DNA from 3 places in the Nonomuraea angiospora genome. Region 3 is predicted to be linked to each of the others. Evidence: riboswitches for the same ligand, from Rfam matches in the RefSeq annotation. Region 3 holds a riboswitch; each other region holds the start of a gene.
The links. Region 3 has a riboswitch for S-adenosylmethionine ahead of H4W80_RS36800 (GNAT family N-acetyltransferase). Riboswitches for the same ligand answer to the same signal wherever they lie in the genome.
Positions count from the first base shown of each region.

Region 1: linked by a shared signal. The riboswitch ahead of H4W80_RS07375 (ABC transporter substrate-binding protein) and the one ahead of H4W80_RS36800 (GNAT family N-acetyltransferase) in region 3 are both predicted to bind S-adenosylmethionine.
Region 2: linked by a shared signal. The riboswitch ahead of thrC (threonine synthase) and the one ahead of H4W80_RS36800 (GNAT family N-acetyltransferase) in region 3 are both predicted to bind S-adenosylmethionine.

Region 1 is NZ_JADBEK010000001.1:1,616,492-1,624,348, reverse strand. It holds gene H4W80_RS07395 (hydantoinase/oxoprolinase family protein) at 1-1,825, opposite strand, end outside; gene H4W80_RS07390 (ABC transporter permease) at 1,852-2,652, opposite strand; gene H4W80_RS07385 (ABC transporter permease) at 2,645-3,502, opposite strand; gene H4W80_RS07380 (ABC transporter ATP-binding protein) at 3,499-4,602, opposite strand; gene H4W80_RS07375 (ABC transporter substrate-binding protein) at 4,581-5,696, opposite strand; SAM riboswitch class IV at 5,751-5,871, opposite strand; gene H4W80_RS07370 (ArsR/SmtB family transcription factor) at 5,944-6,918, opposite strand; gene H4W80_RS07365 (MFS transporter) at 6,978-7,857, shown strand, end outside.
Region 2 is NZ_JADBEK010000001.1:6,910,553-6,918,409, forward strand. It holds gene H4W80_RS31215 (MoaD/ThiS family protein) at 1-164, opposite strand, end outside; gene thrC (threonine synthase) at 189-1,421, opposite strand; SAM riboswitch class I at 1,435-1,576, opposite strand; gene H4W80_RS31225 (RNA polymerase sigma factor) at 1,656-2,210, opposite strand; gene H4W80_RS31230 (alpha,alpha-trehalose-phosphate synthase (UDP-forming)) at 2,242-3,672, shown strand; gene H4W80_RS31235 (hypothetical protein) at 3,679-4,254, opposite strand; gene otsB (trehalose-phosphatase) at 4,290-5,048, opposite strand; gene H4W80_RS31245 (DUF3263 domain-containing protein) at 5,100-5,399, opposite strand; gene H4W80_RS31250 (SAM hydrolase/SAM-dependent halogenase family protein) at 5,518-6,324, shown strand; gene H4W80_RS31255 (hypothetical protein) at 6,452-7,015, shown strand; gene H4W80_RS31260 (S8 family serine peptidase) at 7,012-7,857, shown strand, end outside.
Region 3 is NZ_JADBEK010000001.1:8,037,439-8,045,295, reverse strand. It holds gene H4W80_RS36815 (hypothetical protein) at 1-629, opposite strand, end outside; gene H4W80_RS36805 (L,D-transpeptidase) at 1,156-2,337, shown strand; SAM riboswitch class I at 2,576-2,674, shown strand; gene H4W80_RS36800 (GNAT family N-acetyltransferase) at 2,682-3,311, shown strand; gene H4W80_RS36795 (DoxX family protein) at 4,108-4,683, shown strand; gene H4W80_RS36790 (hypothetical protein) at 4,811-5,206, shown strand; gene H4W80_RS36785 (hypothetical protein) at 5,391-5,579, opposite strand; gene H4W80_RS36780 (MFS transporter) at 5,953-7,332, shown strand; gene H4W80_RS36775 (hypothetical protein) at 7,639-7,806, shown strand.

The DNA of each region.
Region 1 (7,857 bases), 6.4 Mb from region 3:
CCTGGTCGCGGAAGCCGTACAGGCGCTCGTGCTCGGCGTGGAAGGCCTCGGAGACCGTCCCGGCGTCCAGGCGGCCGGGGTCGAGGGCGACGCGGAGCTCGTACGCCTGGCCGGAATAGCGCATGTCGGCCGCGAACGACAGCCGTCCCCGAGACCGGGCCCCGCCGTCCTGCTCGGCCAGCCACTCCCGGGCCTGGGCGGACAGCTCGGCCAGCACGCCCGCCAGGCGGGTGGCGCTCGCGGCGTCCAGGGGGCGGCGCAGGCTGCGGGCGAAGTCGCGGCGCAGGTCCGCGCCCGCCGCGCCCAGGGCGCAGAACGTGGCGGCGGTCGGCGGGACCACGATGTGCGCGATCCCGACCTCCTCGGCGAGCATGGCGGCGTGCGTCGGGCCCGCGCCGCCGAACGGCACGAGCGCGAACCGCCGCGGGTCCAGCCCGCGCTGCGCCATGATCTTCTGCAGCTCGGTCGCCATCCCCGCCGTCGCCACCCGCAGCGCCGACGCCGCCACCCGGTACGCGGCCACATCGCCACCCGGTCCGTCCAGCCCGGCCACATCGCCATCCGGCCCGGCCGCGTCGCCGCCGGGGAGCTCCCCGCGCTCGCCCCCGGAGGCGAGGTGGGAGGCGACGCCCGACAGGGCCTTGAACGAGGCGCCGGCGTCGAGGGGCATCCGGCCGCCGAGGAACGTGCGCGGGTCGATCAGCCCGGTCGCCAGGTAGCAGTCCGTCACGGTCGGCCGGTCGCCGCCCCGCCCGTACGCCGCCGGCCCGGGGTCGGCGCCCGCGCTGCCCGGCCCGACCTTGAGCACGCCCTGCCCGTCCACCCGGATGACCGACCCGCCCCCGGCCCCGATCGCGTGCACGGCCACGACCGGCACGATCAGCGGCAGCCCGCCCACCGTGGTGTGGGTGGCCAGCTCGGGCGAGCCGTCCACGGACACGGCGATGTCGCTGCTGGTCCCGCCCATGTCGAACGTGACGATGGCCCCAGCGCCCAGCCGGGCGGCCGCGGCCACACCGGCGGCCGGCCCCGACAGCACGGTCTCGACGGGCCGTTCAGCGGCCGAGCGCAGGCTCATCGAGCCGCCGTTGGACGCGCTGATGAAGATCGGCGCCGACACCCCGAGCCCGCGCACCCGGCCCTCCAGGCGGGCGAAGTAGTCGCGCATGAGCGGCTGGATGTAGGCGTTCATGCAGGCCACCAGGGCCCGCTCGTACTCGCGCACCTCGGGCCACACGGTCGCCGAGGCCGTCACCGGCAGCAAGGGCAGCCGCTCGCGCAGGCCCGCCGCGACGCCCTCCTCGAAGGCCGGGTCGGTATAGCCGTGCAGGATCACGACCGCCGCCGCGTCGGCCCCGGTGGCCCGCAGCCGCGCGGCGACGCGGTCCAGCTCGGCCGCGTCCGGCTCGGCCACGGGCGCGCCACCCGGGCCCAGCCGGGCGGAGATCTCGACGATGAGGTTGCGGGGGACGAGGGGCTCCTCCTTGCCCGCGTACAGGTCGAAGGAGGACGGCATGCGGCTGCGGCCGATCTCCAGGATGTCGCGGTAGCCCTCGGTCACGACCAGGGCGATGCGCGCGCCGCGCCGCTGGATGACGGCGTTCAGGCCGATCGTGGTGCCGTGGACGAGGCCCGTGACCTCCTCCGGCCGCAGGTCCGCGCGGGCGAGGAGGGCCGCCAGCCCGTCCGCGACCGCCAGGGACGGGTCGGCGGGCGTGCTCGGCTCCTTGTGGTGCACCACGAGGCCGCGTTCCGGCACGGAGGCCACGAGGTCGGTGAACGTTCCCCCGACGTCGATGCCGATCCGCGCGCCGGTCGCGGTCACCGCACCCGTGCTTGTCACTGTGCTTGTCACAGGGCCTCCGAAATGCGAGCGAATCGGTCCGCGACCACCATCACCACCACGCTCGCCGCCATGAGCAGCGTGGACACCGCGGCCATCGACGGGTCGAGCTGGTACTGCACGGCCGAGAAGATGCGCAGCGGCACCGTCGTGGTGTTCGCGCCCGCCACCAGGGCCGTGACGGCGACCTCGCCCAGCGACGTGACCGCGGCGAGGATCGCGCCCGCGAGGATGCCGGGCCGCAGCAGCGGCAGCGTCACGGTCAGGAACACCCGGACCCGGCCGGCGCCCAGGCTCAGGGCGGCCCGCTCCAGCGCCGGGTCGAGCTGCGCGGCGCTCACCATGACCGCCCGCACCACGAACGGCAGCGCCACCAGCGAGTGCGCCAGCCACAGCCCGGTCACCGAGTTGACGAGGCCGACGCCGTGGAAGTAGTAGAGCAGGCCGAGCGCGACGATGATCTCCGGGACCATCAGCGGCGACAGCGCGAACCCCTGCAGCAGCCGCCGGCCGGGGAACGACCCCTGCGTCAGCCCGTACGCCGCCAGCGTCCCGATGACCACGGTCGTCGGCACCACCAGGAGGACCAGCAGGCCGCTCAGCCGGAACGAGACCTGCCAGTCGGGCGAGCCGAGCACCTCGGCGTACCAGCGCAGCGACAGCCCCGACGGCGGGAACGCCATCGAGCCCGCCTGGTTGAACGAGCTCGTCACCAGCACGACCAGCGGCGCGATCAGGAACAGGAACACCAGTGCCGCCAGGGCCGCGGCCACCAGCCGCACGATCCTGTCGTAGCCCCGCTCACCCATGAAGGCGCCTCTCCCAGATCCGGAACACGCCCGCCAGCAGCCCCGTGGACACGACGGTCAGCGCGAGCAGCGCGAAGCTCAGCGCCGCCGCCACCGGGTAGTCGAACACCGTCGTCACCTGGTCGTAGACCCGGATGCCGGTCAGCGGCTGGGTCACCCCGCCGACCAGCAGCGGCGTGATGTAGATGCCCATGGCCAGCGCGAAGACGATGAGGGCGCCGGTGACCGCGCCGGGCAGGCTGAGCGGGACCGTGACCCGCAGGAACGTCCTGATCGGCCCGGCCCCGAGCGTCTGCGAGGCCCGGTGCAGGTTGCGGTCCAGCCCGCCGAGCGCCGTCGTGAGCGGGATGATCGCGAACGGCAGCAGCACGTGCGTCACCGCGACCACGACGGCCGGGTAGCTGGTGAGCAGCTGGGCGGGCTGGTCACGCAGCCCGGAGCCGACGAGCGCCCGGTTGACGAGCCCGTTGCCGGACAGCAGCACGACCCACCCGTAGGTGCGGACCACCACGCTGGTCAGCAGCGGCGAGATCACGATGACGAACAGCAGGGTCCGCAGCACGCCGGGGCGCCGGCGGGCCAGGAGGTAGGCGGCCGGGTACGCCAGCGCCACGCACAGCACCGCCACCAGGAGCGCGGTGGCCAGCGTCCGGAGCAGGGAGCCGTAGAAGTACGGCTCGGTGAACACCCGGGCGTACTGCTCGAAGGTGAATCCGGGCAGCGCCGCGTTGAAGGCGTCGACGGGGCTGAAGCTGAGCCGCAGCAGCCGGACGAGGGGGACCAGGAACAGGGCGGCCAGGAAGGCGACGAGCGGCAGCGCGTACGGCAGGCCCGCCCGGCGGCGGGTCATGGCGCCTCCGTTTCCAGGAGGATGACGTCGGCCGGATCCCAGTGCGCGAGCACGGACGTGCCCGCGCCGGGCGGGTCCTCGGCGCCCGCGCCGGTGTCGGCGACCTGCACGCTCAGGGTGCGCCCGTCGGCCAGCCGCACCTCGACGTGCCAGGCGTCCCCGGCGAAGGCCCGATACCCGACCGTCCCGGCCACCCCAGTGGCCCCGGGGCCCGGTGTGGTGAGGCGGATGCGTTCGGGGCGGACGGCGACGACGGCGCGCGCGCCCGGCCGCGGCGAGGGGAGGCCGCACTCGACGACGATCCCGCCGGAGTCGAGCGCGCCCGAGGCGGTCACCGTGCCCTCCAGGACGTTGGCCGCGCCGATGAACTGCGCGACGAACCGGGTCGCCGGCCGCCGGTAGACCTCGTCGGGGGTGCCGAGCTGCTCGACCCGGCCGCCGTTCATGACGGCCACCCGGTCGGACAGCGCGAGCGCCTCCTCCTGGTCGTGCGTGACGAAGACCATGGTGGTGCCGATGCGCCGCTGGATGGCGCGCAGCTCCACCCGCATCTCCCTGCGCAGCTTGGCGTCCAGGTTGGACAGCGGCTCGTCCAGCAGCAGCACGGCGGGCCGGATGGCCAGCGCGCGGGCCAGGGCGACCCGCTGCTGCTGCCCGCCGGACAGCTGGCGGGGCCGCCGCCCGGCGTACTCCTCCAGGCCGACCAGGCTCAGCGCCTCCCGCACCCGCTCGTCCCGCTCCCGCCGGTCGAGCCGGCGCACGCGCAGCCCGTACGCCACGTTGGCGGCCACGGTCATGTGCGGGAAGAGCGCGTAGTTCTGGAACACCATGCCCAGGCCCCGCCGGTACGGGGGCCGCGCGGTCACGTCGGAGCCGTCGATCACGATCCGCCCGGCCGTGGGCTGGACGAAGCCGGCGACGCAGTTGAGCAGCGTCGTCTTGCCGCAGCCGCTGGGCCCGAGGATCGACAGGAACTCGCCCTTGCGGATCGACAGCCGGTCCAGGTCGAGGACGCGCGCGCCGTCGTACCCGGCGGCGAGCCCCTCGATCTCGACGTGCCCGCCGCCTTCTTCCGGGGTCAGCCGAAGATCTGGTTCCACCGCTGCTGCCATTCGTTCAGCTTGGGGGTGGCGACCGCGTAGTCCACCCAGATGAACTTCTTGAAGACGTCGGGACCGTGCTTCACCTTCTGCTCGAACGGCTCGCTGTAGGAGATCGAGTCGTTGCCCGCGGCGTACCAGGTGCCCTCGGCGAACGGCTTCTGGTTCTGCGCGGCCGTCAGGTGGTCGAGGAACTTGTTCGCCAGGTCGCTCTTCTGGGTGCCCGCGGCGACGAAGTACGAGGTCAGCGCGCCGACGGGGCCGGACTTGGGGTAGGTGAAGCCGATCGGGGAGCCGGCCTGGGCCATGGCGAAGGCGCGGCCGTCCCAGAAGGGCATGATCCAGGCGTCGCCGTTCTCGATGACGGTGGCGGCGTTGCCCGCGTTGGCGGGGAAGGAGGACACGCAGCCCTTCAGCGTGGCGAGCTTGTCGAACGCCTTGTCCACGGCGGCCGGGTCGGACAGCGTGCCGCCCTGGGAGGTGACCAGGGCGGAGAAGAACTCCAGGCCGGGGTTGTAGGTGAGCGGCGGGAGGGCGATGTGGCCGCAGTACTGCTTGTCGAAGAGGTCCGCCCAGTCCGCGGGCGGCGTCTTGATCTTGTCGGTGCGGTAGAGGAGGCCGGTGGAGCCGGTGGTCAGCGGCACGCCGTACTGCTTGCCGTCGTACGCGGACTTGCCGGCGAGCACCGGGTCCAGCTCCTTGAAGTGCGCCAGCCGGTCGGTGGCCAGCGGCTGGAGCAGCCCGGCGGAGGCCGCGGGCAGCGACGCGTCCGGCGTGAACGCGATGACGTCGAACGGCGGGTTCTTGCCGCCGGCCGCGCGCAGCTTGGTGAGCCATTCGGCGTTCGCGCCGTAGACGAGGTTCACCTTGGCGCCGGTGTCGCGTTCGAACGGCTCCACGAACGACTTCTTGAACAGCTCTCCCCACGCGCCCGCGAACGCGGTCACCGTGAGCTCCTGCCTGGCCGCGCCCGTGCCCGGCGAACCGCCCGTGGAACCGCCAGTGGATCCGGCCGTGTCGACGCCGCCGCAGGCCGTGACCGCCAGCGCGACCACCATGCCCAGTCCCGCGAGGCGAGTGAATCCGCCCTTCATCTTTACCTTCCCTTTTCGAGCAGCCGGCCAAGGGCGCGTGGCAGCACGACTCGACATCCGCGCTTGCCGCCAGGAGCACCATTCAGCTCGACGACCGTGTCATCACCCGGGGCACCCCGCCGCGGTGGGAGGGTTGCCGTCCAGCAAGCCGGGGCTTCGCACTGGACTCGTGACATAAGCGACTGTATCAGTAGGATTTACCTGGATATGGCGTCGAGGGAGGATTTAGTGGTGTTTGTCTTTTTTATCACCCGTTGACCAGAGCGTCGCCGAGGGGGGTGCGCGCGTACAGCACGCCGCGGCCGACGCGGGTGCCCGCGATCAGGCGCGTCCTGCGCAGCGCCGCCACGTGGCCGCCCGTGGTGCCCACGCTCTGCCCCAGCAGGGCCGCGAGCTGGGTGGTGGTGGCGGGCTCGGCCAGCTCGGCGAGGATGCGGGCGCGGCTGCGGCCGATCAGGGCCGACAGGCCGTCGTCGGCCGCGGCGGGCGCGGCCAGGGCGCCCCGCGCGGGGTAGATCATCGCGTACGGCCAGGCGTCCTCCAGGTACGCCCCGACGGCGGTCGTGAACGCCGACGGCAGGAAGAGCAGCCCCTTGCCGCCGAGCCGGCGCAGCCCGTGGAGGGTGGTCAGCTCGACCTCGATCTGCCCCCGGGGCCGCCAGTGGACCTGCGGGCTGAGGTCCTCCAGCGCCGCCGCCCAGCCGTAGGCCGCCAGCCGGCCCGCCCGATGGGCGACGTCGCGCTGCAGGATCGCGCGCAAGCGCGGCCAGTCGTGGGAGAGGATCCGCGTCCAGAGCGCCTCGTACGCGTCGGCGAACCGCTCCACCACCCGCGGCCCCGCCAGCAGCTCCCCGGCCTCACCCGCCGCCGGCCGCCCGGCCAGCGCCCTGGCGATCTCCGCGTGCGCCTGCTCCAGCGGCGTCGCGCGCATGGCGGCCAGCTCCGCCTCGAACGGCACGTCCACCGCCGTCGGCGGCGGGGCGATGAAGGCGACGTTCGTGCCGCGCCGGTTGCCGCTGATCGCGGCCGCGGCCCGCAGCACGGGGTGGGCGCGTTCGAGCTCCCGGTACGCGCCCCGCCACCGCGCGGCCCACCGGCCGTGCACGCCCGCCTCCAGCCGGCCCGCCAGCACCCACTGCGCGTGCATGGTCTCGATCAGCGGCGAGATCGCGAACCTGGTGGCCACCAGGTCCTGTGGCGTGACCTCGATTCTTACCGGCACCTTTCGGTTATATCCGAAACAATCGCCAGCTCGCCGGTCCGGTCCGCACCATCGTGGACGTGCAAGGGGCGACGTTCGGCGAGGTGTTCGCCGTCAAGGAGTTCCGGGTCCTGTTCGGCAGCTTCGCGCTGCTGGTCGGCGGGGACTCGATCAAGATGCTGGCCCTGTCCGTGCTGGTCTACGCGCGGACCGGCTCGGCCGGCCTGTCGGCCGCGGCGTACATGGCGGGCTGGCTGCCGTTCATCGTGGGCGGGCTGCTGCTGCTCTCGCTGGCCGACCGGCTGCCGCCGCGGGCGCTGATGGTGACCGGCGAGGTGGTCAGGGCGGTGACGTGCCTGCTGCTGGCGTTCGGGGGGCTGCCGGTCTGGGCGATGCTGGCGCTGGTGCTGGTCACGGGGCTGTTCACGCCGGTCTTCTTCGCCGCGCGGGCGGCGATGCTGCCCGACGTGCTGCCCGGCGACGCGTTCGTGCTGGGGCGGTCGGTCCTGAACGTGGCCTCCGCGAGCGCGCAGATCGCCGGGCTGGCGGCCGGGGGCGCGTTCCTGGCCGTCGCCGGGCCTTCCGGGGCGCTGGCCACGACCGCGGGCCTGGCCGCGGTGGCCGCCGTGGTGCTGCGGGCCGGACTGCCGTACCGGCCCGCCCGGGGCGCGGCGCGAGCGGGCGCGGTGCGCCAGACGCTGCGGGTCAACCGGCGGCTGCTGGTCGACGGGCGGGTGCGCGGGCTGCTGCTGGCGGGGTGGCTGCCGTGCGTGTGCCTGGCCGGGGCCGAGGCCATGGTGGTGCCCTACCTGGGCGGGCAGGGGAAGGCCGGGGTGGTGCTCGCGGCGGCGGCCGGCGGGATGGCGGTGGGGGAGTTCGCGGTGGGCCGGTTCGCCGCGCCGGGGCTGCGGGAGCGGCTGTCGTTCCCGCTGGCGGTGCTGCTCGGCGTGCCCTGGGTGG
Region 2 (7,857 bases), 1.1 Mb from region 3:
CGGCGAATCTTGCCCGATTCATCCAGAATTCTCGCGCCGATGCCCGGGTAGTCGGAGTCAAGCTTGGCGAGGACGTCACGAAGAGTCGCGCCTTCGCCACTGACTTCGGCGTTGCCCCCGGTGTAGGTGCGCAGAATGGTGGGAATCCGCACCGAAACGCTCATGGTTTAACTCGCCTTTCCTGGTTGTCAGACAGTCGCGCGGAACGCGTCGAGGGAGGGCCGGATCACGGCCGTGGGCTGGGCGTCGTCGCTGATCGCGTCGAGTGTCTTGAGCCCGTCGCCGGTGTTGAGGACCACGGTCTCGGCCTCGGGGTCGAGCCGCCCGCTCTCGGCGAGCTTCTTCAGCACGCCCACGGTCACCCCGCCCGCGGTCTCGGCGAAGACGCCCTCCGTCGAGGCCAGAAGCTTGATCGCGGCCACGATCTCGGCGTCCGTGACGTCCTCGACGGCCCCGCCGGTGCGCCGGGCGATGTCGAGCACGTAAGGCCCGTCGGCGGGGTTGCCGATGGCCAGCGACTTGGCGATGGTGTCGGGCTTGACCGGCTGCACGACGTCGTGCCCCGCCTTGTACGCGGTGGAGACCGGCGAGCACCCGGCCGCCTGCGCCCCGAAGATCTTGTACGGGGTGTCCTCGACCAGCCCCAGCTGCACCAGCTCGCGGAAGCCCTTGTCGATCTTGGTGAGCTGCGAGCCGGAGGCGATGGGGATGACGATCTGCTCGGGCAACCGCCACCCGAGCTGCTCGGCGATCTCGTACGCGAGCGTCTTGGAGCCCTCGGCGTAGTAGGGCCGCAGGTTGACGTTGACGAACCCCCACTTGTCGCCCAGCGGGTCGCCGATCAGCTCGGAGCAGAACCGGTTGACCTCGTCATAGGTGCCGTCGATCCCGATCAGCTTGCCCCCGAACACGCGAGCCATGGCGATCTTGGCCGCTTCGAGGTTGGCCGGGATGAACACGCACGCCTCGAGCCCGGCGCGCGCCGCCGCCGCGGTGACCGCGCCCGCGAGGTTGCCCGTGGAGGAGCAGGAAAGGGTGTGGAAGCCGAAGTTACGCGCCGCCTCGACGGCGATGGCGACGACCCGGTCCTTGAAGGAATGGGTGGGGTTGCCCGAGTCGTCCTTGACGTACAGGTTCTTGAGACCGAGTGCGCGTCCGAGGTTTCCGGCCTTGACCAGTTTGGTCCAACCGGGGTTCATATTGGGCTTACTGGCGACGTCAACCGGCACCGGGAGCAGCGACCGGTAACGCCAGATGTTGGCGGGACCCGACTCGATGTCGGCGCGGGTCACCGTACCGAAGGAATAGGCCGCTTCGAGCGGCCCGAAACACTCCAGACACGCGAAGCTCGGACCGAGGGGGTAACGCGTGCCGCACTCACGGCAGGACAGACCGACAGCAGGACCAAAGTCGAGCGACATGAAGCGAGGCCTTCCCTCATCTTCGCCCGCGGCCACCTTGACCGCAGACCGGAATTGGCACCTTGTCCCGGTCGGCCTCGCCAGGTCGCGAGCCTCAAGCCGGGAGGGTTGCCGGGGCTTCGCAGGGCCGGTCCCTCCACCCCTCTGGATGAGCAATATTCAGTTGTTGAAAAGGACTCTACCCGCCCATGGGGCCGCAATGGCCACCCGTCTCAAGATGCGAGACGTGGCGTCTCAGCGATAATCATCACCCAGCACTCCCTGCACGTATTTGCGGGCCTGGTGAATGCGCGACTTGGCGGTGCCCAGGGGGATGCCGAGCTGCTCGGCCACCTCGTTGTAGTCGAGCTGGACGATGTCGCGCAGCACCAGCGCCTGCGCCAGGTCGGGCTTGTCGGCCTCCAGCGCCTCCATCGCGTCGAGCAGGTCGAGCCGCGAGCCCGCGATCACGCTCACCCGCGCCACGTCGGGCTTCTGCGTGGGCAGCTCGTCCGAGCTCTGCTCGGCCGCGCGGCGTTTGAGCGACCTGTACGTGGTGCGCGCGCAGTTGGCCGTCACGATGTGCAGCCAGGTGCTGAACCGCGCCCGGCCCTCGAACCGGCCGATGTTGCGCGCCACGGCCAGCAACGTGTCCTGCGAGGCTTCCTCGGCATCCTGGTGATAGGGGAGGATCCGGGCGCAGTGCCGCATCACATCGGGCTCGATCCGCGCCAGGAGTTCGCCAAGTGCGCGATGATCTCCTCCGGCAGCCGAGCGGGCGAGTTCCTCGGTTAGCTCATCTAGCGCCATAGCTGGGATCCTATGGGCGAAGGGAGCGTAGATGAACAGCGTCCTGGTGGCCTCCAACAGAGGACCCGTTTCCTTTACCGTCTCGGACGACGGTGAGCTGACCATGAAACGCGGTGGCGGCGGCCTGGTCTCGGCGCTGTCCGAGGTGGCCAGGAAGGACGGCGTGCTGTGGGTGTGCGCGGCGCTGTCCGACGGCGACCGCAGCGCCGTGCGCCTGGTGCCCGGCGGCCGGATCGACCACGCCGGCTACGACACGGGCCCGATGCGCATGCTCGACATCCCGCCCGCCACCTTCCACCGCGCCTACAACGCCGTGGCCAACTCCACCCTGTGGTTCGTCAACCACCTGCTCTACGACATTCCCAACTCCCCCAACTTCGGCACGAGGTTCGAGCGCGAGTGGGAGTCCTACCGCGACTACAACGGCGCGTTCGCGCTGGCGCTGGCCGAGGAGGCCGGCCACGGCGCCCGCGTCATGGTGCAGGACTACCACCTGACGCTGACCCCGGCGATGCTCCGCGCCGAGCGCCCGGACCTGCGCATCGCCCACTTCAGCCACACCCCGTGGGCGCCCCCCGAATACTTCTCGCTGCTGCCCGACGAGGTGGCCGGAGAGGTCCTGGAGGGCATCCTGGGCGCCGATCACGCCGGGTTCCTGGCCGACAGGTGGGCGCAGGCGTTCATGGACTGCTGCGAGGCGCTGCTGGGCGCGGAGGTCGACCGCGTGGGCCGCAGCGTCACCCACGAGGGCAGGACGACCCGCATCGGCGTGCACAGCCTGGGGGTGGACGGCGACGCGCTGTGGGAGCGCGCCGTCGAGCCCGACGTCGAGTCGCACATGACCGCGCTCAGGGAGCAGGTGGGCGAGCGCCGGCTGATCGTCCGCATCGACCGCACCGAGCTGTCGAAGAACATCGTGCGCGGCCTGGTGGCCTACCGCGAGTTCCTCGCCGCGCACCCGGAGTGGCACGGCAAGGTGGTGCACCTGGCGTTCGCCTACCCGAGCCGGCACGACCTGCCCGAATACCGCGAATACACCGCGTCGGTGCTGCGCTGCGCGCAGGAGATCGAGGACGAGTACGGCACCGAGGACTGGGACCCGCTGATCCTCAACGTCAACGACGACTATCCGCGTTCGCTGGCCGCGTACCGGATGGCCGACGTGCTGCTGGTCAACCCCATCCGCGACGGGATGAACCTGGTCGCCAAGGAGGGCCCGATCCTGTCCACGAGGTGCGCGCTCGTGCTCTCGCGCGAGGCGGGGGCGGCGGCCGAGCTGGGCCCGCACGCGCTCGTGGTGAATCCGTACGACATCAGCGGCACGGCCGCCGCGCTGCACGCCGCGCTCGTCATGCCGGAGGACGAGCGCCGCATGCGGCGCGACAAGCTGCACGCCGCGGCGACCGCCCTGCCGCCGCAGAAGTGGCTCGCGGCCCAGCTCGAGGCGCTGGCCGAGATCTGAGCGCGATCAGGTCCAGTCGGCGTGCTCGAGCGTGTCGGCCAGCCCCGGCGTGTTCCACTGGTCCACGATGAGGATCTTGCTCTGCGGCAGGTACCACTCGCGCTGCGTGAAGCGGAGCAGCACCTTCGTGGTCGAGCCCGAATACTTGACGCACTCCGACTTCCACGCGTTGTAGGCGGCCTTGTGCCCCGCGCCGACCTGGCGCAGGCCCCTGGTGACCTTCGGGCCGATGGCCTCGCCCCACTTCTGGTTGAACGGGCACGGCTGCACGTCGCTCGCCGTGTAGAAGGGCCTCTTGCCGGTGTACGGGCCGAACCCCTCGGCGCCGCGCTTGATGGACGAGGGGCCGAGGACGTAGAAGGCGTCGCATTCGGGCGTGCCCCAGCCCACGGGCTTGCCGCACTTGCCCGTCACGATCTGGACCCCGTCGCCGAAGCGGTGGACCTCCCACGCGATCGGGATGTAGAGGGTCAGGCCCTTGCGCAGCTTGACCGCCTGGGCGGGGGCGGCGTGCGCGGGCAGGGAGCTTGCGAGGAGGGTGGCCGCGGCCACGGCCACGGCGGCGAGGTGTCGCTTGTGCATGCGCCCGACCCTAGGGATCGTGACTTGCAGCTCAATCACGAACGGCTGAAAGCCGCCACAAGCTCCTCCAGCAGCGCCACGACGCCGTCGGGCCCGTCCACCACGAGGTCGGCCTGCCGGGCCAGCTCGGTGACCTCCGCGGAGCCGCTGCACACGTTCACGCCGGGCAGCCCCGACAGGCGTACGGCCTCGAACGCGGACAGGTCGCCGAGATCGTCGCCCACGAACATGACGGACCTGGCGGCCCGCTCCGCCAGGAACAGGCTGAGCGCCTGCCCCTTGTCCATGCCCGGCGGCCGCAGCTCCAGCACGAAGCGCCCCGGCTCGACCACCAGGCCGTGCTCGCGGGCCAGATCGGCCAGCGGGTCGCGCAGCCTGGCCAGCGCGCCCTGCGGGTCGGAGCTGCGCCTGGTGTGCACGGCCACGGCCCGGCCCTTGTCCTCGATGGTGACGTCCCGCAGGCCCAGCGACTCGAGCAGCAGCGGCAGCCGGGCCTCGGCCTCGAGCACGCCCGCGGGCGGCGGGGGGCCGGAGATCTGCCCGGCCTCCCAGCGCTCGAAGCCGTAGTGCCCGAGCACGACCAGCCGGGGCACGTCGGCCAGGCCAGGCCCGAGCTCCAGCGCGGTGGCCGGCGGCCGGCCGGTCACGATGGCCACCGCCAGGACGTGGCGGCCGAGCTCGGCCAGCACCTCCGGCGCCTTCGGATGGATCACGGCCTCGGCGGGGTCGGGCACGATCGGCGACAGGGTCCCGTCGAAGTCGAGCCCGATCACGGCGCCCGCCGGGTCGTTCAAGATCGCTTTTATTCCAGGGATGTTCCTCACGCGGCTGCCGTACCCAGCCGGTCAGGGACGCATGCCGAGCCTCCTGGCGGCGCGGTCACGCTGACGGGTGGACCGTAACCTGCGCAGCCGTTTGACCAGCATGGGATCGTGCTCCAGCGCCTCCGGACGGTCGATCAACTCACCGAGCAACTGGTAGTAGCGCGTGGCGGAGAACCCGAAGCTCTCCTTGATGGCCTGCTCCTTCGCGCCCGCGTAGCGCCACCATTGGCGTTCGAAGGCGAGGAGCTCGAGATCGCGTTCTGAGAGGGGTTGGCCGGACGTCTCCTGGGCATCATCGTCACCGCTGAGCGGTGCTCCCATGGTGTCCTCCTCGGGGAAGGGTGCGTGCGAAGACGCCGCACGCACACGGCCCGTGGCCAATCGTAATGTGCCGAGTGCGGCTGTTCACGACGTATTGAGAGACGTACAGTCGCGAAATGTGACCTCAGTAATCACGCTCCTCACCGACTACGGGCTCGAAGACGGCTATGTGGCGGCGTGTCACGGAGTGATCGCCGGAATCGCCCCCGGGGCGCGGGTGATCGACGTGTGCCACCTGGTCCCTTCGGGTGACGTACGGCGTGGCGCGGCGATTCTCGCTCAGACCATTCCGTACCTTCCCGTGGGCATCCATATCGGCGCGGTCGATCCCAGCGCGGGCGGCGCCCGGCGCGCGGTGGCCGTCGAGGCGGGCGGGCGGGTGTTCATCGGACCCGACAACGGGCTGCTGTCATGGGCCGTGCACGCCAGCGGCGGCGCCGAGGCCGCCTACGCGATCAGCAACGATGAGCACTTCCTGCGGCCGGTCTCCCCCACCTTCCACGGGCGTGACGTCTTCTCGCCGGTCGCGGGGCGGCTGTACGGCGGGCTGAGACCCTCGGACCTGGGGCCCGAGGTGCCGGTCGGCCGGCTGGTCACCCTGCCGTCGCCGACCTCGCTGCTGCGCGAGGGCTCGGTGGAGGGCGAGGTCGTCTCGGTCGACCGCTACGGCAACACCCAGCTGTCGATCGCGGCCGGCGACCTGCACGCGCTGGGCGTGCGGGTGGGCGACACGCTGGGGGTCTGGCTGGGCCGGCGGCAGCTCTCGCTGCCCTACCGGGAGACGTTCGCGGCGGTGCCGCCGGGGGAGCTGGTGGCGTTCGCGGACTCGGCGGGGCTGATCGCGATCGCGGTCAATTCCGGTGACGCAGCGCAGCGGCTGGGGCTCCCACCTGGCGCACATGTCCGACTTGCCCCCACTCCCTAGGAGGAAAGCACACAGATAGGAATTACTCCGCGTATCGGTCTGTTTACCGAAGCGTCGGAATGAATCAGCGGGTGCGTGTCAGAATGCAACGCGCGGGCGTCCCCTCCCCTCCCCTCCAGAGGTCGACGTGTACCAGCTGTCCATCGTGCTGCTCTCCATAATGTCCGCGATCTGGCCCGCGCCGGAGCCGCCCGTGTCAGAGCGCTGGCACGCGTGGCCCGTCGCGCAGATCTTCCCCGCCACCGTGCCCGGGGTCAGCCCGTCAGGGGCCCGGGTCACGTACGTGCTGGCCGGGGTCGCCCCCGAGGCGCCCTGCCGGACGGCGTTCCAGCCCGCCGCCGTCCGGCGCGGCTGCCGCGTGGCCCTGCGCGCCACGTACGCCGACAGCACGCAGACGTTCGTCGCCACCGTGGGCATCGCCGTGCTCGACGCGCCCGGACGCGACTACTGCCGCGTGGGGCGGCCCGCGACCGTGCGGCCGGTGGCCTTCCCCCGGGGGCCGGCCGAGCGCTTCGGCCAGCGGCAGTACTTCGCCGGGGTGGTGCTCAGGTCCGACGAGCGCTACGTGGTGGCGACGGCCGCCGGGTACGCCGACGGCCGGCCGTACCAGCGGGGTGACCGCCTCGCGCCCCGGCTGCGCGACACGGCGCGGCAGCTCGCCACCGAGTTGCACCGGACGCTCACCCGATGAGCAGGCTCGCCGTCGCCTTCCTCGTCACCGCGCTGGTGGTGGGGACCGTCCCGGCGAGCGCCACCGACGACGTGGGCGAGGCCGCCCGTGCGGGGCAGTGGCAGCTCGCCGCGCTGCGGCTGCCCGAGGCGTGGCGGTCGAGCAGGGGCGAGGGCGTGATCGTCGCCGTGCTCGACACCGGCGTGAACGGCCGCCACCCCGACCTGGAGGGCGCCGTGATCCAGGGCCCCGACCTGACCGGGACCGCCAAGGGCCTCTGGGGGCGGCACGGGACCGCCATGGCCAGCCTGATCGCCGGGCGCGGGCACGGCGACGAGCACAGGGGCGGCGTGATCGGGGTGGCGCCCGCGGCCAAGGTGCTGTCCATCCGGGTCACCCTGGAGAACGGCGACCCGCTGCGCGAGCACCAGCGCGCCGGCGGGCGCGACGCGCTGGCCAAGGGCATCCGGTACGCGGCCGACCACGGGGCCGGCGTGATCAGCATGTCGCTGGGCGGCGGCAGCGGCGCGTGGGAGGGCTCGCCCTCGGAGGAGGAGGCCATCCAGTACGCGATCGCGCGGGGCGCGGTGCTGGTGGCCTCGTCGGGCAACGACGGCGGCACGGGCAACAGGAAGAACTTCCCCGCCGCCTACCCCGGCGTGATGGCCGTGGGGGCGGTGGACCGGGAGCTCAGGGTGGCCGCGTTCTCCAACAGGCAGGACTACCTCTCGGTGGTCGCGCCCGGCACGGAGATCGTCACGGCCGACGCGCGCGACTCGTACGTGGTGAGCGACGGCACCAGCTCGGCGGCGGCCATGGTGGCGGGCGTGGCGGCCCTGATCAAGTCCGCGTACCCCGGCATG
Region 3 (7,857 bases):
GCCACGATGTCTGCCACAGCCTCCGCATTCTCGGAGCCGTCCACCTCCAGCACCCGGATGCCCAAGCGGCGAGCGGAACGAACGGCCTCGTCCGCGACGAGTCGATCTCTGGCGAGCCGGTTGCGCTGTGCTCGATCAGGATCGCTGACTCGGTGATCGACGGCGACGGCACGGGGCAGCTCGCGAACCTGACGCCGGCGGAACTCTTCGCTCGGCACCATGACGATCATTCGCGAGGGTGAGTCGATGATGGGCGCGACCAGCTCGGGACGCAACCCCCACCCCTCGGCGATGATCGGTCGCCCCGAAACCAGGCCGCGCAGGTCATCCAGAGCCCATTCGAACCGCGTGGGAAAGCCGGCCAGCGTCTCCTCGGCCATTTTCTGAGGGCTGGTGTTCACCCAGACGGCGTCCGGGTCAGGGTCCGGGATGGGCTCGCCAAGCCGTACGCGGCGGGCGATCCGACGGTCATTGTGCGCACGTGCGTCGTGGTAGTCGTAGTGATAGGCGGTCAGCCCGTACCGGCCGGCCAGCAGCCGGGCGACGGTGGATTTACCGGCCCATTGTCCCCCTCCGATCCATAGGGCGTTGCGCAAGGTGCCGAACGGATCCCAGACGTCGCTGTTCATGGCGTTCACGGTTACAGCATGGCGACGCCGCCGGCCGAAGAAACAGTCTTGTTCTGCCTGCCCCGGACGGGTGACGATCGTAGAGAGGGCCCTTGCCGATGGGCCGCCTTGGCCTGCTTACGGGACGAACGCGCACGGCAGGCCGGTATGCCTGCCGAGGGCGGTGACCACCGGGATCCCGTCCATCTCAAGCCCGGCCAACACCTCGATGTCCCCCGGGACCAGGCAGGTCATGGCCCGAGCGATGTCATCCAGCAGGACGGGGTCACCGCGCTCAGAGCCACCGCCCACACAACGGAGAAGCAAGCACCATCGTCGGTGAACAGCGGTGGGCGCGCGCCACGTCCCGAAGTCCCACTCCTCGATCTCGCAGACGCCCTCCGGACACGCCTGCCTCGCAACCTGCTGCATCGATCAAGGCACCCTTGTATTGTTACTGACCGTTATGGGCATATAGCTCTCCGTATCATCAATAGGCCGTCTTGTCTGAAAGATGCCTATTTGTCGGGGAGTGGAGGCATCGACGATGCGGAACCGCCGGACCATGCTCGTCAGCACGTTCACGGCTGCGCTGCTGCTGACCGCAAGCTGCACCTCGGGTGGCTCGAACCCAGCACCGCCCGCCGGCCCACGAGAGCGGGCCTCGGCGGCCAAGCTTTCGATCACCCCGGCGAACGGCGCGAAGAAGGTGGCCCCGGACGCCGGGGTCAGCGTCAAGGCCACCGACGGCAAGATCACCAAGCTGACCGTCGCCGACGCCAAGGGCCATGAGGTACGCGGCACCTTGGGCGCGGACGGGACGTGGCGCCCCACGTGGCCGTTGCGGCCCTCGACGGCGTACACAGTGAGCGCGCAGGCCACCGGCACGGACGGCAAGCCTGTCACCGCGCGGGCCACGTTCACCACGCTCAAGCCGAAGCGGGTGCTGGAGAGCGGCATGTCCCCGCTGGACGGCGAGAAGGTCGGCGTCGGCATGCCCGTCCAGCTCCTGCTGTCGCGCCCCGTGACCGCCAGGAGCGACCGGGCCGCGGTCGAGAGGTCGCTGGAGGTACGGATGTCCAAGCCGGTCGAGGGCGCGTGGAGCTGGGTGAGCGACCGCGAGGTCCAGTTCAGGCCGCGCGAGTACTGGCCGGTCGGCGAGAAGGTCACGGTGGTCGCCCACCTGGCCGGGGTGCGGGCGGGGCGGGACCTGTGGGGCACGAGGGACCGCAGCCTGACGTTCACCGTCGGTGACGAGCACATCACCAAGATCCGCAATGCCACCCATCGGGCGGTCGTGCGGGAGAACGGCGAGGTCGTCAAGACCATCCCGGTCAGCCTGGGCAAGCCGGGGGACGACAGCTGGTCCGGCGTCATGATCGCCCAGGAGAAGGCCGCGGACATCCTCATGGACTCGGCCACCATCGGCAGGCCCGGCGAGTACTACGCCCGCACCAAGTGGAATGTCAGGATGACCTACAGCGGCATGTTCTTCCACGCCGCGCCCTGGTCGACCGGCGCGCAGGGCAACCGCAACGTCAGCCATGGCTGCGTGAACGCCAGCATGGCCAACGCCCGCTGGTTCTACAACTTCACGCAGCGGGGGGACATCATCGAGGTCACGGGGACGTCGCGGAAGCTCCAGTTCGGCAACGGGCCGACGCCGTGGGCGAAATCGTGGGACGACTGGGTGGCGGGCAGCGCCCTCGGCAAGTCGATCAACGCCTGATGGGAGAAACCGCGTCGGTTGGATTGGGCAGGTTGGTTGCCGCTGGTGGTGAGCACTTCCGATGCCCGGGCCGCTATGAGTCTCAGAGTCGGACCGTGCCGGATGTGTCCAGTTGTTCTTGCACTCCCGGCTCTTCCAGGGAGAGCCCATCTGCCCAGTTCAAGACGCGATCCACGGAATGGGCGCCCTTGCGGCGAATTGACGGTGTCCGCCTGTGCAGGCATGATCACGACTCAGTAGTTCATCCAGAGGATCTGAGGGACCTGGCCCTGTGACGGTCCGGCAACCTCCCGGCGGGAATCCGCGGGAAAGGTGCCAATGCCAGGAACGATGAGGGAGAGCTGATGAGCGTGCGGCTTGATGTTCCTGTCCTCGCGGGCGATCTCGTGCGGTTGGAGCCGCTGGCGATGCGGCATGCGCCGGATCTCGCGGAGGCGGCCGAGGAGGATCGGTCGTCCTACGACTTCACGCTGGTGCCTCGCGCTCACCAGATGCTGGACTACCTGGCGGCACAACTCGCCCGCGACGGGCTCACCCCATTTGCGCAGGTTCGACTCAGCGACGGCAAGGCGGTGGGATGCACCGGGCTGTGGGATCCTCGCAAGTGGCCGGATCGGGCCGGCCTGCGGGCGATCGAGATCGGCTTCACCTGGCTGGCCGCCTCGGCGCAGGGCACGGGGATCAATGCCGAGGCGAAGCTGTTGCTGCTTTCGTACGCGTTCGACGTGCTCGGCGTTGCCCGCGTCGATCTGAAGACCGACGCCCGCAACCATCGCTGCCGCCGGGCCTTGGAGCGGCTCGGCATCCCCTTTGAGGGCGTGCTGCGCGCCTGGTCCATGTCGTGGGCGCGCGGCGAGGAGGGCAAGGTCCGCGACTCGGCCATGTTCGCAGTGGTCGCCGAAGACTGGCCTACCGTCAAGCCGGTACTGCAAGCCCGTCTCACCGCCGCGACCTCCCGTTCGCCGGCTCTCTGAGAAGCTTCTGCCGGGTGATGGTGGCGATCAGGTGGTGAGGCGCCCCTGAGCACCTGGACACCGCTGCTCGAAGAGGGCCTCTCCTCCAGCAGCGTTCTCAAGGCCCGCCACCGGAACTGCAACCCTGCCGGGCGGTATTGCCGGCGATGCCTGGCCAAGGTCCGCTCCACCACCCAACGGCCGGAGATCACCCTGAATCAGCACTGGCCGGTGGGCTCGCGCACGATCTCCAGGGTGGTGCGCAGGGTGTCACGGACCCAGTCCACCAGGAGCCCGGCGAGAAGACGTCCCGGATCAGGGTGGTGAGGTACGCCGACAGCAGGGCGGGGCCTTGGTACGCAACTCGATCGGCGGCGCTTCGGTGACGCCGGCCTGTTCCCACTGCTGGAAATACCAGTACACGGTTTGCCACGGCGGCAGGTCGGTGGACCCCCGATGGCCCCGGCACTGGCCATCACGCCGTCACGCTCGCCACAGCTTCACGGCGGACGTGTGGACGAGCGTCGTTCCCTATGCCACGCGAGCGGCCGCGGACGCGACCATCGCGGCGATCCCAAGCCTCACGGGCACCCGCACTGCGGGAACCGTCCCAGTCCGCAGTCGCGGTAAAAACTCTTGTTTTCGCAGGTAGACCGCGCCTCGCGTGTCCCACCCTGTCCCACGGACAGTGCGCGCCACCTCGCTGCGGTGGTCGGATGAGCGCTGTCACCACGTAGCGATCACCACGTGCTGACGAAGGAACGAACAAAGCCGGTGAGTTCCCCGGCCAACCCGGCGAGAAAGGCAGTGACAGGACATGAACCAGCACGTCAGCGAGAACCTTCTCGGCGTCAACGACATCGACCAGCAGCCCGAAAGGCGCGGAATGAGGTTCACGCTCAACGGCGCACTTTGGTCACTTCAAGCGTTGTGGGGCTTCTTCTTCGCCGGCAGCGGTTTCGGCAAAGTGCTGTTGTACGACGAAGCTCTGTATGCGGCAGCGCCCCGGGCCGTGGCTTGGTACGCCGCGGTGCCACAGTCCCTGATCGTCTTCATCGGGGTCCTTGAGGTACTCGGCGGCGTCGGCCTGATCCTGCCGGCAATGACGGGAGTCAAGCCGAAGCTCACGCCGCTCGCCGCCGCTGGCCTGACGCTGACGATGATCCTCGCGGCCGGCTTTCATGTCATGCGCGGCGAATACGAATTGGTGCCCGCGAATCTCTTGCTGGGAGGCGTCGCGGCGTTCATCGCGGTCGGACGCTGGAAGCTGAGGCCCATCGCACCCGCGATCATCACCACCTCACGCGTACTCAAGTCGTTCGCGGTCCTGGTCGCACTGGCCCTGCTGGCATGCGCTCCGACGTGGTACACGATGACCAACGCCCAGTTTTGATCACCTGCGCTGGTAGGCAGTGGGCGCCGGGCGCGGATCGCGGCACTGCACGGCCGGCGCCTCGGCCCTGCGCCGCGCGTCCTCGGCCCGTCGCTCCGGGCGGGATCGGGGCAGATCGCCAATGCCCGTGAGTGACCGCGACTCTCCGCCTGTTCTGGCACGGATCTGGCACCCGATCGCTGCCTATGCTTACGTGTTCGGCGTGAGTTCTGATTCGGATAAGGACAGGTGTCCCGAACCTGTGCTGAAGAAGATGGACCCGGCAGGTGGCAAGGGCCGGCGCATCACCCCAGCCCTTGTTCTAGGTGCGGTTCCCCTTCTGCTGGCCAACTGGTTCGTTACTTCCGCCATCCTGGGGCGCGACTGCGTCGTGCTTTACGAGGGCGGCAACATAACTGACTGTGGTGGCCTTTCGGAGGAGGAGATGTCCGCCGCTTCGGGACTGCTCGCATTGGTGATGCTCGTACTCCAGACAGTGCTAATCGTCGTGGTGAGCCGGCGCCTGCGCTCCCGTCCGCAGTGAGGTGGCGTCGCTGTCGGTGTCGCAACGGGCACGCACCTTCTGACGCATAGGCGCCTGAACGATCTCCACTGGCATTCGTACGCGTTCGCCGCGGTTCACGACCGATGGCTACAACTCACCGAGAGACTTCACGTCCCATGAGAGCCGGATTGTGGGCTTGGTCTGGTGTTCGCGGGAGCGCCGCCTACCGCCGCATAGCTCTATAACGCTTGAGCAGTGCCGTGATTCTGTCGTGTTCACGCGCGCCGTTCAGCTCGTCGAGCAGGTCGTCAGGGCACGACTCGTAGAGGTCGCCCCACCAGCGGCGCGCCTTGTTGTCCCAGATCCGATAGCCGCCGGGAACGCCTCTGGCGACGTAGCGTCTCCTGCCCATAGTTCGTCACCCTGCAATCCGCCAGTCCACCGGTCAAGCGCCATGATCAACCCCGATACGCGGTGAGCCAAGGTGAGGAACGAACCCTGGATCGTCGATCGCCCCCGACCGTGTCCGGTGTGCGGCGGCGTGGCAACCTGGCCGACGCGTTCGGTCGGTACGGCGGGGCAGACGTACGGCGACCGGCCCGATGCCACGCCGCCGTCCGAACCCGGGATCTTGGTAGGGCGCCCAGGTCCTCAGAGGCGATGAACCTCATCCGGAATCAACGTCATAAACCAGTCGTCACAAAGACGGGTTTCGGTACATGATCGGGATCATGGACCTTCCCGTACCTCCTCTCGCCAGCCAGCGTGTCGGCTAGCGCACTGGTATGAGCGCCGCCCACGACCGCACCGTGTGGGTACTGCTGACGTCACAGGCGTTTCGCGGTCTCGGGTACGGCGTGGCCGCCGTCCAGCTCGGCGCTCTCATGGGCAGCGATGGGCTGTCGGCCACCGAGGTCGGTCTGGTGCTGGCGGCAATTCTGGTCGGTAGCTTTCTCACCAGTCTGGCCCTGGCCCGGTGGGGCGACCGCCTTGGCCGCCGCCGTGCCTACGCGGGCCTGTACGCCGCCCTGCTCCTGTGCGGCCTGATCATCGCCACCGGACTGCCCTGGTGGCTGCTGGCCGTGGCCGCCTTCAGCGGAGCGATGTCGGTCGAGGTCATCGAGTCCGGGCCGTTCACCACGCTGGAACAGGTCATGCTGGCCGGCAGCGGCCGCCCCCAGAAGCAGATCGTGCGGGGATTCGGCCTCTACAACGCGATCGCCGCCATCGCCGGGACGCTCGGCGCGCTCCTCGGGAGCCTGCCCGCCCACCGGGGGCTGCTCGGCGGCGTCCTGGCCGGCACAGCCGCCGCCGGAATGCTCCTCACCCTTCGGATACCCGCCACCGTCGAAGCTCCGGCAGCGGCTCCGGCACCCGGACTACCGCAATCGCGCATGCTGGCCCACTCCCGCGGCCCGGTGGCCCGCCTGGCGGGCCTGTTCGCGACCGACAGCCTCGCCGGCGGGTTCGTCATTCAGGCCTATGTCGGTTACTGGCTCGCGGTCCGCTTCGGGGCCACCACCCACACGATCGGGATCACCTTCGCCGTGGCCGGGATACTCCAGACCGCCTCGCTGCTGGCCGCGCCGCGGGTGGCCAACCGGATCGGGCTGCTGCCCACGATGGTCTTCACCCACCTGCCCGCCAACGTCATGCTGGCCGCAGTGCCGCTTGCTCCCTCCCTCCCGCTGGCGATCGCCCTCCTGCTCGGGCGTGCCTGCCTGTCGTCGATGGACGTGCCCGCCCGGCAGGCCGAAGCGGAGAAGGCAACTGCCTCTCCAGCGGGCGAAGTGGTGGACGTTGATCGACAGGTACGGCATGTCCGGGTCGCCGTCGCCTTTCGGCAACACTGCGGCGGCCTGGTCGAGAGCGCGACGGCAAGCTCCCTCGTCCCCCAGGACGGCGGCGGCTTCTGCTTCGGCAGCTGCGAGCCAGGTTCTGAGGCGGGCGGGGACGTGGTCGAGGTGGGTTGCGTGGATGTACTGGAGCAGTTCGGCAGCTTCGGCGGGTCGCCCCAAGTCCATGAGTACGTATGCCTGTTCGCCGGAGACGTAGGCGAGGACAGCGGGGTCGTCAGCTTCGCGGGCGGCTGCCTTGGCGCGTTCGTAGTGGTTCCACGCGTCGTTGAGGGCGACAGTGTTGATGGCCTGCCATCCGGCCAGTGACGCGGTCTCGGCGAGGAGGTGGGCGAGTTGGGCGCGGATGTGGGGGCGTACGGCGTGGTGGTGGGCGCATTCGATTTGGGCTATCTGGGCGCGCATCTTGTCGGCGATGGCGATGCTGCCGAGTCGGCGGTCTTGTAGGCGGAGGTTGTTGGTGTCCGTCGTGAGGATCATGACCATGGTGGGGTCGATGGCTGCGGCGGCGTCCAAGCGGGCAGCCAGTTCGCTGGTCTGCTCCTGGTGCTCGTCGTCGTGATCGCCTGTTGGTGAGGCGAGGTCGAGCGGGGCCAGGCCGAGAAGCATTCGGGCGTGGTCGGGCAGACCGAGTCCGGTGGCGATGCGCTCGAATACCGCCAGTTCCTCGATGGGGCCGGCTGTCCCGTTGAAGATCTTGTTGACGCGGGGTTGTGCGATCTCGGTTGCTGTCGCGATGCGTACCTGGCTGAGACCGCCGTATTTAGCGGCCATCCGGAATAGCCCGGTGATGTCGCGCTTTTGGAGGATTTCGCGGCTTTCATCGCGATCCCA